Regions from separate parts of the Bradyrhizobium sp. WSM2793 genome, predicted to be linked through region 1. Evidence: predicted binding sites of a transcription regulator. Region 1 holds the regulator's gene; the other holds the start of a gene.

Region 1 (7,776 bases):
CGCCTCAAATCGTCGCCTCGGCTTCAAGAGCCTGACGTAAGTCCCGCTCTCGTGCAGCTCGAGCCAGCCGCGCTCCACCGCGATCTTGATGCCGGCGCCGAACTCCTCGCCGTTGGGCCCTGAGCGTGTAGAGGAACGGCGCGTTGATCTTCTCGATATGGATGCGGCCGTCTTGCACGGGCTCGATGCCCCGTCGTGCTCTCTCGTGAGATTTGACACCAAGTGCTTCCCGCCGCGGAATGTTGGGAAGCAAATGAACATTAAGCTATTGATTATATTGTGTAATAATTATTCTTGACCGATCTCCGGCTATCACATGGCGGTCGTCGCCGGCGTGGTCTTCTTCGCGGTGCGCGCATTGCTGGCCTTGATCCCGGGACTTGCGGCCGGCTTTGCCATCAAGAAATGGTCGGCGGCCGCAGCGCTGGTCGCGGCTGCGTTTTATCTGCTGCTGTCGGGCGCGGAGGTCGCGACGCAGAGATCGTTCTTCATGACGGCGGTGGTGCTGATCGCAGTGATGGTCGATCGCCGCGCCATCACCTTCCGCACGCTCGCAGTGGCGGCGCTGATCGTGCTCGCAGTCGCACCGGAGGCGCTGGTGCATCCGAGTTTTCAGATGTCGTTCGCCGCGACGCTCGGACTTGTTGCGCTGGTGCAGATCGGCATGCCGAACCTGTTTGCGTCCCCCGATCATTCGGCGACAGCGCGGATCGCGCTGTGGGGCGGCCGCGAGATCGCGATGCTGTTCCTGGCCTCGCTGATCGCAGGGCTTGCGACCACGCCCTACGCCGCCTTCCACTTCCACCGCGTCACGCCCTACGGCGTGCTCGCCAACCTCGGCGCGATGCCGGTGGTCTCTGCGCTGGTGATGCCGGCGGGGCTGTTGGGCCTGCTCGCAGCGCCGTTCGGGCTCGACGGCGTGTTCTGGTGGCTGATGGGGATCGGGATCGACTGGATGGTCTCGGTCTCGCGCTGGGTGGCGGCACTGCCGGGCGCGGTCGGCCGCATCCCGGCCTTCGGCATCGCGCCGCTGATCGCAGCGAGCCTGGGGGTCATCGTGATGGGCCTGTTGCGCACGCCCCTGCGCTGGGGCGGTGCCGTGGTGCTGCTGGTTTCCATCGGCTGGGGGCTGTCGGTGCGGCAGCCCGATATCCTGATCGCCGGGGACGGCGCGAACGTCGCGGTGCGGGGCGCGGACGGGCGTTTGCATCTGATCAGGGCAGGCAAGGACAATTTCCTGCTGAAGGAGTGGTTGTCTGCCGACGCCGATCCGCGCGATGCCGGCAGTAGCGCGCTGGCGAGCGGCATATCGTGCGACGAGTCCGGCTGCGTGACACCGCTCGCCGACGGACGGCTGGTCGCGCTGGCCTCGCGCATCGACGCGTTGGCGGACGATTGCAGCCGCGCCACGCTGGTGGTGACGTCGCGGCCCGCGCCGCCGGATTGTGCGGCGATGGTGGTGGATCGGCAGCGGCTCGCTCGCCAGGGCGCGCTGGCATTGACGCAGCGCGGCGACGGCTTTTCGGTTCAGGCGGTGAGGGCGAGCGGCACGAACCGCCCGTGGTCACCGGCCGGTGTCGGCGAAGGTGATTTCGACGGCAGCCTCGTGCCGAAGGCGGCTCCCCGCACCCGCGATGCAACGCCATCGGAGACAGACTTGCAGGCCGACGATTGACGCCATCGATTACAGATACCAGGCCAGCACGGCCTCGAGCCTTGCGTTGCCGATGACTGGCAGGGCCACCATCCGGTTCAGCCCGGCTGCGCAGGCCTCGGACCCGGCGATCGAGCCGTCATGGCTGAGATCGTCGTTGAGCGCGGGCATGCCGGTGGCCCAGGCGCCGCCGATGCTGCCTTCGCCTCGGGCGATGGATTTGTCCGCATAGCGTGCGGCAAGGTCGGTCTGCGCGCTGCAATCGCCGGCGCGAAAGACCAGTGCCGAACGGGCCTCGTTCGGGACCCAGATCTCGAAGCGTCGCGCAATCGGCGTTGCCTGCGCCGAGAGGAATGTCAAAACCCAGGTCTGGTCGGTGCCGGTTCGGTAGGGTACGCCGACCCCCAGATTGATCCCGACCTTGGCGGCGTCCTCCCAGCGCAGGAAGCTCTTGGCGTCGTGCAGGTCCTTGATGATTAGCGGCAGGCCCGCCTTCCAGGTGCGTCCGGGCAGGCCGAAGCCGCGAGGAAACTTGGTGTGGCGGGAGTTGAATTCGAACATCTCCGCCGCGCCGTAATAGCCGTCGACGAGGCCCATCTCGTGGGAGAGATCAGGATCGTTGTGCCAGAGCTCGATCGCGCCGACATGCGCCTCCTCGTCGCCGCAGAACAGCACCATCACGGCTTGCAGGAATTCGCCTGCGAACACCGGCACCGCCACGCCGCAGGTGAGGCCGGCCGCGACGGCCTGATCGGTTCGCTTGAAATAGGAGTTGGCGAATTTCGTGAGGATGACGGGATGGCCGCAGGCCCAGGCCTTGCCTGGAAGCCCCTCGTCATATCCGAAGTGCAGCTCTTCGCTGACGGCCTTGAACGCGGACAGCCCTTCATCGTAGAGGCCGCCGCCGAATTCCAGCCGCATGCGCGTCCGGTCAGGCACCCAGAGTTCAACGACGCGAATGAAGGTTTTCATCGAGCGTGTCCGCCGCCTCAAACCACGACAGCATCGGTCATTTGGCTGCGGAGCGGACGTTTAAAATTCAGGCAGCACGGCTCAAACTTCGTGCGGCGACGAGGCGAGGCGGCGGCGCTCGCCGATCGAATTTCATGAAACAAAAACCCTCCGGGCTCGCCGGCCTCGGCCGGCGACGGCATTTCAATCCTGGCCCTCGGCCTATCGGGCGGAGGGCGTCAGCCGATCGGCAGTCGTGTGACCGTCGGGCGACTGTCGGCGATGATCTGCGGCTTGTGCTCGCGCTCGCCGATCGGCTGGGTCACCGGCAGTTGCAGCACGGTTGCGCGCTGGCCTTCGACCAGTTGCGTCACCAGCACGGATTTGCCGTCCGGGAATTCGATCGCGTCATGATGGCGATCGGGAATGTGCGGATCGATCTTGCCGAACTTGCCGACGCGGGAGTTGACGGTGCGCGTCCAGATCCAGCGGTTGTCGTAACGGACGTCGTCGGCGAAGGCGAGCTCCGTCCCCGGCAGCAGGCAGACCGCGACGGAGAGATCGGCTTCGGAGGCGAAGCCGCGCGTCGAGGTGCCGCGGAATGTTGTCGTAACGATCGTCTCGCCGACTTCTGCGGGGCGCGTCGCGACGGCATGCAGGCTGTAGTCACACATCGGGTGCTCCTCAATGCAGAGATAGCGACCCGCGCCTCTTTCGGAGGCGCAGGCCCCTACCAGAGTGGAAGCACGTGACGGTCTGCTCGGTTGTAGGCAAATCTGCGGCTGGGATCCGCGAGCCCCGATCACATTATCTTTTCCATCTTTTCCGAATTTGTTAGGAACAAAGTCGGCTTCCGTGCATTTGGCAGCCGCGTCTCGACAACCGCGCGTGTCAACGACCGGCGGAGTGATGCGGTTGCGCGGCAACGCGATGCTGGTGATGCGATCAGCGTTGCTGCGGCTGCACTCAAACGAGCTGCGCATTTGGGCCGTCCCCCTCGAACTCGAAAGGCCGCGAAGCGATGTTGCGTCGCGCGGCCTGCCGAGGATGTCGCGAAAGGAGGAGGGGCCGGACAATCTGTGCGATACCAGAAAGACTATCCAGCCGGAGCGGACCGTTATCCGCTCCAATCTCTGATCGGCGAGGCCGATCGAAGGCGCGCGCGAGGCGCAAAAGACTTCAGTATCGAGTACTTCCGGTATCAGTACTTGCGATAAAGCCCGATCAGCTTGCCCTGAATCTTCACGCGGTTCGGCGGCAGGATGCGCACCTCATAAGCGGCATTGGCGGGCTCCAGCGCGATCGAGGCGCCGCGGCGGCGGAAGCGCTTGAGCGTGGCCTCCTCGTCGTCGATCAGTGCCACCACGATGTCGCCGGTATCGGCGCTCTCGTTGCGCTGGATCAGCGCCATGTCGCCGTCGAGGATGCCGGCCTCGACCATGGAATCACCGCGCACTTCGAGCGCGTAATGCTCGCCGGAGCCGAGCATGTCGGGCGGCACGCTGATCGTGTGGCTGCGGGTCTGCAAAGCCTCGATCGGAGTACCGGCCGCGATGCGGCCCATCACGGGCACCGCAACGGGTCGCTCGCCCTCGTCCGCGGACGGGCTGGAGCTAGCGCGTAGCTTGCCGAGATTGCCCTCGATGACGCTTGGCGTGAAGCCGCGTCGGTTGCCGGCGGCAGCCTGGAGCTCCGGCAGCTTGATCACTTCAATGGCCCGGGCGCGGTTGGGCAGGCGGCGGATGAAGCCGCGCTCCTCGAGCGCGGTGATCAGGCGGTGGATGCCTGACTTCGAGCGCAGGTCGAGCGCATCCTTCATCTCGTCGAAGGACGGCGGCACGCCGCTTTCCTTCAAGCGCTCGCTGATGAACCGCAGAAGCTCGTATTGTTTGCGCGTTAACATCTCGAACAAAGTCCCCCGGTTGATGTCGTTCGATTCCGAGACGATGAGTTCAGCGATAAGCCGCTACATCTCGAAACAAATCATGAACGGACACTATATGTTCGATATGTGTTCCGCAACTGCTTAATTTACCGTGAACAGAACGAAACTCACGGAATGCGTGTGGCGGCGCAGTTCAGACGGGGAGCCGCAGCACCTCGCAGGGGCTGCCGGCCTCGGCCTTCGGCGCAAACGGTGCGCGCACGAGAAGTACCTGTGCTGCAGCAAGATTCGCAAGCAGAGAGGAGTCCTGATGGCTGACGGGAAGGGCGACGAGCGCGCCATCGTCGCGCTTTTCCAGGCGCGCGCGCAGATAATCCTCGCGCTGGTCGTTGGCGCCGAGATCGCGGCCCAGCACGACGCGCTCGCGATGATGATGAATCACCGAACGGCCTGATAGCGCGCGAATCAGCGGCACCATGAACAGGAAGGCGCAGACGTAGGACGACACGGGATTGCCGGGCAGGCCGATGACGCCCATCGCCCCTAACCGCCCGTGCATCATCGGCTTGCCGGGCCGCATCGCGATCTTCCAGAACGCCATCGCGATGCCTTCGTCCTTGAGCGCCTGCTGGACCAGATCGTGGTCGCCGACCGATGCGCCGCCGGTCGTGACCAGGATGTCGGCGCCGCTTTCGCGCGCGCGGCGGATGCCGGCGGTGGTGGCCTCCAGCGTATCGGCGGCGACACCGAGGTCGATGGTCTCGGCGCCTTCGCTGCGGGCGAGCGCGTGCAGGGCATAGCCGTTGGAATAGACGATCTGGCCGTGCCCGGGCGTTGAGCCCGGCATCACCAGTTCGTCGCCGGTGGCGAGAATCGCGACCTTCGGACGGCGGCAAACGGCGAGCTGCGGGTGGTTCATTCCGGCGGCGAGGGCGAGATCGCGCTCCGTCAGACGGGTTCCCTTGCGCAGGAGAACGTCGCCCTCGCGGAAATCGACGCCGGCGGGGCGGATGTGCCGACCCACGATCGCGGCTTCCTTGATCGTTATGTGCTTGCCTTCGGCGATCGTGTCCTCCTGGATCACGACCGCATCCGCGCCGTCCGGAACGACGCCGCCGGTGAAGATCCGCACGGCTTCGCCGGCGCCGACCTTTCCCGTGAACGGACGGCCCGCCGCGACCTCACCGATCATTGTCAGCGTGGAATCCATTGTTGCCGCATCGGCCGCGCGCACGGCATAGCCGTCCATCGCCGACATCGCCTGGGGCGGCTGGGTGCGCCGCGCAGCGACGTCCTGCGCGAGCACGCGATGGTAGGCTTCGTCGAGTGAAACCATCTCTGCAGGCAGCGGCTCTGCACCCGCCAGCACCGCAGCAAGGGCGTCGGAAACCGGCATCAAGGCCACGGCGAAACTCCTGCTCGGCACGTTCGGATGAAATGTTCCGACAGTCTTCTAGCCGAGCGCGGGGGCAGAGGCAAAATGGCGGAGCGGGCAGGATTTATCCTGCCGCTTCCAGCCCAGGATGGAAGGCAGGCTCAGGCTTGGCGTGGCATGATCCAGAGAACGAGACCGATCGGCAGGAGGGTGGCCATGGCGAGGACGAGAATGACGAGCGCCACGGCCAGCATCGCTCAACTCCCGCTCGGCCGGTCCGGCCCGGCGTCCAGCGCGACGTCGGGAGCCTTCGGGCCTTGATCCTTGTCGGGCAGCGGATCGGCCTGGGATTTCAGGTCGGCGGCCTTGCTGATCAGCTTGGCGGAAAGGTCAGAATCCGAGGTGGTTCTTGCGAATTCAAGCAGGAGAGAGGCTTGCTTGGTGAGATAGGTTTTGCCCAGCACGTGCATAAGTCCGGTGTAGAAGTCCCAACGGACTCAAGAGTCCGTAAGGGGCCATTCCGTTCCCGGAACTCCGTACAAAAATGCACAAAGCGCTCTGGTTCCTCATTTTGGGCAAAATTGGTTCCGGAAGACTTGGCGACATTGGCGTCTCCCGCTGCGCGGAGATCGTCAGATGCCCAATGCCTTCAAGGCGTTCCCGACGTCGCGCGGCGACGTCACATGCACCGCTGTCAGCCCGCGCGACCGCGCGCCTTCAACATTCTCGGCGAGATCGTCGAAGAAAACGATACGTCCTGCGGGCACGCCGATGGCGGCGACGACATGGTCGAAGGCTTCCGCATCCGGTTTGCGCAGGCCGATGCTGGACGACAGATATAGCGCGCGGAAATGGCCGAGCAGTTCGCCGTATTCCTTCGAGAAATAGTCGACATGCGGCCGGTTGGTGTTGGAGAAGGCGTAGAGCGGCATCTGCTTCGCCGCGCGCGGCAGCAGCTCGGCGATGTCAGGCATCTCGCCGGCGAAGATCGCGTTCCAGCCTTCCAGGAACTGGGCGTCCGAAATGCCGATGCCGAGCGAAGCACGCAGCGAGGCGAAATAGTCCTCGTCGCTGATCCTGCCGACCTCGTGCAGCCGGTAAGCCTCATCACGCACATAGCGCGCGACGATGGCCTCGGGCTGGCAGCCGGCATGTCCCGCCCAGCAGGCGATCGCCTTGGAGAAGTCGATGTCGAGCACCACGCGCCCGAGATCGAACAGAAGCGCATCCGCGCTGCCGGGAGAAAGCGAGTTCACTTGCATCCTTTCACTCAGTATCGATAGGGATCGTGGTCGAATAGCGGGAATGCGCTGAAGACGCTCGGCGCGTTGGTGGCGGTCGCCGGATGCAGGCAGGATTTGTCGACCTCGGCAAATGACGTGGCGCCCAAAAGGCCGAGGCAGCGCAGCACTTCGTCCTCCAGCAGCTCCAGCATCCGCGCGACGCCGGCCTCGCCAGCCGCCGCTAGCGCCCAGCATTGCAGCCGGCCGATCCCGACCATGTCCGCGCCCGCCGCGATCGCCTTGACGATGTCGGTGCCGCGACAGACACCGCCGTCGACCATGATCTTGGCGCGGCCCTTCACGGCCTCGACGATCTCGGGCAACACATGCATGGCGCCGCGGCCGTGGTCGAGCTGGCGGCCGCCATGGTTGGAGACGTAGATCCATTCGACGCCGTGATCGATCGCGATCAGGGCGTCCTCGGCGGTGGCGATGCCCTTCAGGATCAGCGGAATCCTGAACTTGTCCTTGATCATCTTCACGGTCCGCCACTCCAGGCCCTTCTGGAAATCGCCGCCGGTGGCACGCAGGCGGCTTTCGCGAACGTAGCGCTTGGCGATGTCACGCTCACGACGGCTGTAATGGGCGGTATCGACGGTCAGGCAGAAGGCGGCATAGGCGCTCTTCT
Region 2 (7,776 bases), on a different contig from region 1:
TGCGCACGGCGGCATGTCCGTATCCGGCGCGTTCATTCAGACGTTAACATGGCGGATATTGCAACGGGGTGGACCGAACGCTTTCCGCTCGTCGTGCGTGAAGCAGCTCTTGTGGTCGAGGCTCGAGCGCGCGCAGAACCTATTCCCTGGCCAATTCGTGGGCTCGATTTTGACAACGACTGCGCCTTCATGAACGACGCGATCGTGTCGTGGTGCCGTTCTCACCTTGCCGAAGTCACGTTCCAGGGCCTACCAGGAGAAGATTAGGCATTCGTTGAACAAGAGAACGGAGCTATCGTTCGCCGCCTAGTGAGTTACGGGCGGCTTTAAGGCATTGATGCCGCTCGCTCATTAGCTCGCCTGTTTGCGGCTGCACGGCTGCACATCAATTTCTTCCAGCCCTCCTTTAAGCTGAAGGAGAAGCATGCGAAGCCACCAAGGGATCAAGGGCTATCTTCCTCCCGCTACGCCGTACGAAAGAGCATTGGTCCACCCGGGCTCAATGAGGCATAAAGGTTGGCTGCGGGCGCACGCTTGATCCGGTGGCATTGCTGATGCTGGACGCTCAAATCAGCTGGGCACGCGTTGATCAGCAGGCTGGAAAGCCAGCGAGAACGGTGCCGCCGTTGCGAAGCGACTTGGTGCCCTTTGACCGAGAGTTCGGCAATGGTTGGGAATAGGGTGAGCAGCGGGGCATTCATCGGCGCCGCTATGTGCGGCGCAAGCCTGTGCCACGTCGGCCATCGATGCTCGACCCCTACATTCCCATCATCCAGGAATGGATTGCCGCGGCTCGCCAAGCTTCCAAACAGCGATTGAAATCGCTCACGAAAATACCCCTCAGTTACCCACCTTTTAGAACCTCTGTTCTGGTGGGTAACAAACAGGCTTTCCTCTGTTCCCGGGGAAGGAAATGGCGGAGATCGTGCGTGACCTCTCGCAACGTCGGCCGCGTCAGCCAAGAAGCCGCCGGCTGACATTGATGATGAAGCCAGCGGGCGCGCCGATGATGGCGCCGAGCAAGCCGTAGCCAAAGGCGGCAAACGCGCCGACCATCACCACGCCGTAGAAGAAGCCTATTCCGGGGCACAAGACCATCATGCCAATCAAGGTCTGATCGTTTTTTTCTTCGATCCGGTGCAGGCGTCGCTCTTTGGAGCTCTCCACATAGGGCCCGGCTGGCTCACGCGAGCCGCAGTGCCGGCAAGCCAAGGCCGAAAACGAGACACCGCTGCCGCAGTCGTTGCAGCCTATCAGTTCGTGTTGTGCGCGCTGACCCGTCATGAGCCCAGCCTCCTCAGTACCCCGCGGCGCTATAAGGTCCACCCTTGACGCGATGGGGGTGTCGGCGGGCATTTGTTGTAATGGGTTAGGTCGGGCTGACGACGATCAGCTTAGACGCCATCGCCACGCCCCCCGGCGAAGATCTCTATTTCAGCAACTCATCGATCGAAACCTCGCCAAACGGAGTTGGAATCGCGCGCCTGGCGACGAAAAGACCGATCACGCGCGTCTGTGGCGCGCGCTCCAAAATCATCTCCTTGATGGCCTTGAAATGGGAGCCTGTCGTGAGAACGTCGTCGAAGATGCCGACAATACCACGCAGGTTTTGCAGGTGGTTTTCCGCGATCCTGTAGTTCTGCTTGAGTTCGGCCGGTGCCTTCCGGTTGCCGCCCTTGAACGTGTCGGTAGAGGCGATCTGCTCAATTAGTTCCCGGACGTCTGGCGGCGCCGGCGCACGGATTCCTCTGCAAACCTGCACCATCCGATCATCGTAGGCAGGATCGGTCTTCACCTTCGATGGCGGTATCGGAACGATCGTGGCCTTGGCTAACCATTCGGCGTTCAAGACCGCAGACAGGTCGCGAGCGCATCTGGCAACGGCCGGAGCTTTGTAGTGGTAGCCACCATCGTTACGCTTCTTCTGAAGATTGTGAATCAGCTGATTGGTGTCGCCACCCTGCCAACCCTTACCGGCCGTGTATTCGTAGAGGAAATGACAATCGTCACCCTCATCGAGGTACCAGTGGTCCCGGCGGTTGGTCTCGTCAATTTGCTGAAGGAGGAGTGCCATTACCCAACGCACCCCAGATATCGCCGAGGTCGCGAACACGGATCGCGCCCCGCTTCTCGAAGTTCGCCGGCCAGGTGATGTCGTCCCGCTTGAAGCAAGAATCGAGAATGAACAGCTTGCGGCCCTGCTGAAGGGCGGCGCGGGCTTGCGTGAGCGTCCCGCTTGTGTCGCTGGCCTCGACGATGATCGTTCCCTCGGTGAGAGCGCTCATGGTGACATTGCGCTCAGGGAAAAACAACTTGTTCTGGGGGACGTGCTGGCTGGCGTACCGGAGAACTGGCACCTGAGAAATAAGCAGATTGTCCTCCGCGATCCTGCGCTGGAGCGCCTGATTTTCCTTCGGGTAATAGGTCCCGATCGGTGTGCCGATCACAGCGACCGTATGGCCCTTCGCCTCAAGCGCGGCCGTATGAGCTGCTGTGTCGATACCGGTCGCGAGTCCCGAGACGACGGTGAAGCCGCGCTCAACCAACGCACGTGACAACTTTCCCGCACGCAACTTCCCGTCTTCACTTGGATTGCGGCTGCCCACAACGGCAACACATCGGGTCTCAACGAGCTCCCAAGCGCCTTGAAAATAGAGCATCTCGACCGGATGCCTCGCATCTCGGAGCTTCGCAGGATAGTTGCCGGTGAGATTCAGCCGAGTGCCGAACCTAGACACGCCTGCCCTCTTGAGCGCGGCTAAAACTTCGGATGCGCGAGCGTCGGCCACCATCCCTGAGACGAAGTCGGAGGGCACGGCAGTCGGATCTGACGCGAATTTATCTGCGATCGTTTTGAACGTAGCCCCCTTCTCGAGCCACAGCGCTTCGTACGCACCCAACTCCCTGCGCGGCGAGATTGACCGTACGGCCGGCCCATCATTCATTCGTGCGAGAAGGTTCATCGTCCAACCCTAGCTAGGCTCTGCCGCGGCGTCGAATCCGCAGAATCGAAGTCCCCTACTTTGAAGAGCCAACGCTTTTCGGGGGCCAAAGCGTCAGGAGAGCGTATCACGTTATAAGAACAAATCAAGAACATGGCGATATATCGTTACAAAACATCGGGTTAAACGGTTAATATTTTCTTGATTGCACTTGGCGCGCCCGTTCATCGGGCCCGGCCGGGACTCTATCGGTCGGCCGCCTCAGCCCCCACGCGATAGCGGCGTACGAATCGCGGCCTCCATGGGCACCCGATCGGCCAGCCGCCACTAAAAACAGCTGCCCTCCACCAGAAGGGAAAAGGTGTTGATGAGTTGGCGCCGTTCGCTCGCAGCGCCCCGGTCGACGAGTGTTGGCTAGGCAGCGGTCCGCGCGGCTCTGCCTATGGTCGCCCCCGACCCGTTAGGGTGCGGCGGCTTCCAAAGCGAACGATCCGTAGAGGGTCGGTTGGGGCGGTGCGCTTTGCGGGGGACCGCGCCCCCTTCCTCTTGCGGACGTTGACAATCAACATACGGGAAAATCGCCACCGTCCCATGCGGAAAATCCGCATGGCACACGTTGTTCACAGTCTGCGATAAGCAGTCACGACAGCATCCACGTCACGCGATTGTCCGCATAAGCGAGCTCCGCGAGGCCATCACTGAGTTCTCCGGACGCAGTAGTGAAATCAAACGTGCTGGAGGCCCACGACGAACTGCGACGGCAAATTTCGTCGCGATTTCCCTTCGTATTCGAGAGTCTTCGCGATTGCGGTGGCCGGATCGGTGGAGTGGCGATGCCGCGGCATCTTTGCGCTCAGTACGGCCACTATCTCGAAGACAGCTTCGCGCGGCTCATGAAGGAAGTCGCATCCGTTCCCTAGTCGGCACCGCCCCATTCAGCCCTCGGAGCTATCGTCAGAACGCCCCATCGGGCGACGCGATTAAGCCGATGAATCCGATCCGTCAGGTAGAAAAGACCGAGAAGGGTGTTCGATAGCAGGTTCGCCAAGGCGAACCACGTAAGCGCACCAGAAAAGCCGGAAGATGGTCGGCCGCCAATTCGGCGCGGCCTCAGCCAACCAATATTTGTCGGTAACGAGAAAACGTAGCCAACGATGTAGAGCGCGAGCGTTAGGAAGGCCATGTAGCCGAAAAGGAACGACAGAAAGCGCCGGCGGCTCAGGTTCTCGAAATACGTTTCCGTGTTGACCTTGTGCTCGAGCCGAACAGGTGGTTCCCCGGGCATAGGGTCATCCATCTCCTGCTTGCCGAAAGTCGCGACCGCGGCAAGTGCAGCGATGAAAAACCCTGTTAACACGCCAAGGAAGTTGCTCAGCCCAGCGGGCCCAGAGCATCCTTCACGAATTCGGATGAGACGAGAGGCAGAGCGAAGATCGCCGCGAGAACAATCGATAAGCCGAAGTCGAACTTCCACTTCTCGGGGTGAGCTATCATCAGATACTGCAAAGGGACGAGGATCTGCCACATGGTTTTCTATCCAACGAAGTCTTTGATCTTCGAGATCAGTTCGTCGCTCAGAGTGTCGGAGACGTCCGGCAGAGCCTGACGAAGTGTTACCTCTGCAGACTTCACGAACAAGGCTTCGCCGGCATCCGCCCTGGCGGTATCGACTTTAGCACTGTGAGCTTTGCTCGTTTGAAGGATGAGGCGCCATCGCAAGATCAAAAAAGGATAAATCGCTGATTGCCCCGCAGAATGTCGCCCCCGCGCCACTGTGTTTTTCCTTGGGAACATCGCATAGCGGCCTACAGAATCAATGCAATGGACGATCTACCAAAAGTTGATCACCGCTTTTGGCCGCAGAGCGTAGTTCCGCGACCCAATTTTGCCGCGGCCAAGCCTGCCGAGGGTCTCGGAAATGCGCGTGCACTTGTTGACGAACATGACGCTGCCCGACTTCGGCAGACCGACACGCTTGTATTCCGCAATTAAAAAATCTATTCGGTTTCCGCAGCCGCTCGACCTCTGAATGAAATGCGGACTGGCTCGAAGACTTGGATTCCCAGGCGAGCGTGACTGGGTTCGCGGTAGACCTCGATCACGGCTTCAAAGGCGACGGTCGCACTGCGGTGAGCCCCTTCTTACCCTGCTGTAAGGGGCCACCGCAGGCGCAACCAATTGCACATCAGATCATTGCGTGCGGCGCCCACCCGCCTGTACGACTCCCGGTCAAACTGGGATCCTGCTAGTAGGATTACCGAGCCATTCTGGCTTTGAGCGGCCAGGCCACGATGGCTTGGTACTGATTTGCGCTGAACCAACCGTGTGGCGACGACGCTGCCGGAACGCGCTGCTAGCCGAAAACCTCAATGCCGCTCAATTCCGGCGCGTGCATCAACACGCGCGATGATTTTAGGCGTGTGTAGTTTGGATTCCGCCGGCGACTCGCGGCGCACCTGTGGTAGGGCGCTCTACCCTTTTACTTTAAGGAAATCAGTAATGGGCGTCTATTTGGTCACTTGGGATCTAAACAAATACAAGCCGAACTATGCGGAGGCGCGACAGAATCTCGTCGATCACATGTCGCGCTGCCCACATATTAAAGATGAGGGTCTCGACTCGGTATGGTTCATCCAGTCCGCCTCCACAGCCGAAACGCTGGATTCTGACATCCGGCGATACATGGATAACAACGACAGGCTGATGGTCACGAAACTGGTGAATGGTCAGCATCAAGGCTGGTTGTCCCAAAAGGTCTGGGACTGGATCAACGCGTGCATCTGACTGAAGGACTTCCAGGGCTAAGGTGCAAAACCCGAGTTGCAACGCAAAGCAAGAAAATGAGTTCATGGGACGGACTTAGCCCTGGCCAGTTCTTGGCGCGAGTAGCGTTTTCAATCGCGATCACGGCCGCCGTGATCGTCGGAACATTCATCGCAATCCGCTACATGGTGGGCTTTCATCGGTGATCACAGCAAGAGAGCGCAGCAATGGCGAATGAACGAGATGTTTTCGGCCCGGATCGATGAGATCGAACTCAACGAGTCGGCAGCGATCATAGTTGAGCAGGCCGACGACGAGATCACCGCGGTTATTGCGAGCGTTGTAGGCGTTCACTTTCAGGTCTCGGCGGATCAGGCGCTCAAACTCTCTCGTGCCTTGGCTGTTGCCGCGGAGAATGCGAAGAAATTCCGTGTCACCGATTGACTTGCCAGACTTGCCGACCGGCGGACAGAAATCGCCGATGAGCTTAGGGAACTCTTGCAGAGCATCCAGTTTCATTATGCATTTGTACGTCATGGTCGGGATTGCCGTGATTGTCGCGGTTTTGATCCTGGCAGCACCGCTTATCTTCACCCTGCTCGGCGACGGCCTGCATTGGAAAATCTTGGCAGTAGTCGCGACCGCGGCCACTGCCATCGGTATGCTCTGGATCCCGGCCGGCTTCGTTGCTATGCAGTGGCTATTGGATACGCCAACAGAGCTCAGGAAAGCGTAAACGGCGGCTGCAGATCGAAGCTCGCGGACTGGCTGCAATGCGAAGAGCTCTTCACGTGCCCTGGTCGGCGAGGCTTCTGCGCAGGCTTCGCCTGCGATCTTGATGGTGCCCGCGGCCGGAAGCGAGGCCCGGCAACGGAGGCTAACCCAGCCGGACCTCGCAGCCGCTTGATCCCGGAGGGATCGACGTGAAGGATTGCATAGAAAGCGTGCCGTTTTCCGTCCTAATTGCGTATCGTTTCGCCGGAAAGCACCAATGCGATACGGGGCGGCGAACCAAAGTCCGCCAGCCGGCGAGTCACCGTGTCAAACGACACGAAGATCGACTTGAATTTCGCGGCTCACTGCAATGCGCGCACCGGCATCCATGCAATAGCCGCAGGCCAGCACATTCATCGCCCGATCTCGGAAACTCTCGATATGATGCGAGCCTTTGCGAGCCCGGTATTGTTGCTCTCAATGAGCTTGTCGCGGGCTACGCTTAGTGAGCAGCGATTTCAAGCTCTCAGCGCCTGATGCCGAATGCCAGGAGCCGGAAGTTCGATGTGATCGATTCGAAGTCTCTCGACCGCATCTCACGCCACCTCGAAGACCTGGGCGGCTTTCACAACGCACCACGTCTGCCTGGCGTCCATTTGATCGCTGCCCAGGTCCTCAGAGGTGTAGTCGGTCGAAGGAGGGTATGGCGCAACAGTCGGCGAGACGGGGCCGGAAGAACCAGATGAACTCATTGTGCCTGGAGCACGCATTTATGATTTGGTTCCGGTCCGCGAACTCCCATACGGGCCCGCAGCTCCATCGCTGCATCAGAGGCCGGACAGATGGCAGCATCCGACCACGTGCCGAACTCTCTCAAAAACCGCTTGCATCTCGCGGGGCGTCCACAGATGTTTTCAGGCCAAGCGGGCGGATCGGATCAAGTGTTCTGGGACGGAACGGGCCCGTGTCTGTTATCAAGCGGCTCGAGGATGGGATCTTCCGCTGGCCGAAGATCGAGGATGGCGTGATGCGCCTGTCGGCGGCGCTATTGTCGGCATTGCTCGAAGGTCTCGACTGACAGCGTCTCCGCGAGGGACGAGAGACGCCGGCGCCAACGCAAGCGGGATAGTTGTTGGCGGCACTGCGGCGAAGTGAATCAGGCGCTTCGGCCGCGTCGCCAGATGGCCGCGAATATACTCTGAATTTAGCGACGCCCTGCCTGACGATCCCGAGACGCGCAAAGCGATGCTGCTTGCCGAGTGGTGGGAGAGCGACTGCGTCAGATCATCAAGGAATTGCAGCGGCATCGGTTTGGTCGCGCCTTCGCGCCGAGACTTTAGACGCTTGCTCATCATAA

Evidence for each region. Region 1 encodes LexA, which represses DNA repair genes until DNA is damaged. Its sites were predicted from a motif close to TGTTCNNNNTGTGTTCNG; they were not measured.
Region 2: a site for LexA is predicted at 3,079-3,096, ahead of A3AS_RS0119855 (DNA-processing protein DprA). Genes of this name have one in related genera too.

What each region holds. Positions count from the first base shown of each region.
Region 1 is NZ_KB902791.1:265,612-273,387, forward strand. Features, by position in the region: partial or broken gene A3AS_RS49185 (hypothetical protein) at 1-187, opposite strand, end outside; partial or broken gene A3AS_RS43780 (ComEC/Rec2 family competence protein) at 302-1,675, shown strand; gene A3AS_RS0124780 (GAF domain-containing protein) at 1,685-2,626, opposite strand; gene A3AS_RS0124785 (hypothetical protein) at 2,845-3,279, opposite strand; gene A3AS_RS0124790 (hypothetical protein) at 3,494-3,742, shown strand; gene lexA (transcriptional repressor LexA) at 3,807-4,508, opposite strand; gene glp (gephyrin-like molybdotransferase Glp) at 4,684-5,895, opposite strand; gene A3AS_RS0124810 (hypothetical protein) at 6,123-6,329, opposite strand; gene A3AS_RS0124815 (HAD family phosphatase) at 6,498-7,127, opposite strand; gene A3AS_RS0124820 (alpha-hydroxy acid oxidase) at 7,136-7,776, opposite strand, start outside.
Region 2 is NZ_KB902785.1:32,281-40,056, forward strand. Features, by position in the region: gene A3AS_RS47410 (hypothetical protein) at 49-267, shown strand; gene A3AS_RS0119845 (hypothetical protein) at 955-1,284, opposite strand; gene A3AS_RS45260 (hypothetical protein) at 1,430-2,074, opposite strand; gene A3AS_RS0119855 (DNA-processing protein DprA) at 2,049-2,963, opposite strand; gene A3AS_RS0119865 (hypothetical protein) at 3,859-4,299, opposite strand; gene A3AS_RS47415 (hypothetical protein) at 4,314-4,469, opposite strand; gene A3AS_RS0119880 (hypothetical protein) at 5,442-5,726, shown strand; gene A3AS_RS0119885 (hypothetical protein) at 5,940-6,149, shown strand; gene A3AS_RS0119890 (hypothetical protein) at 6,136-6,441, shown strand; gene tnpB (IS66 family insertion sequence element accessory protein TnpB) at 7,384-7,497, shown strand.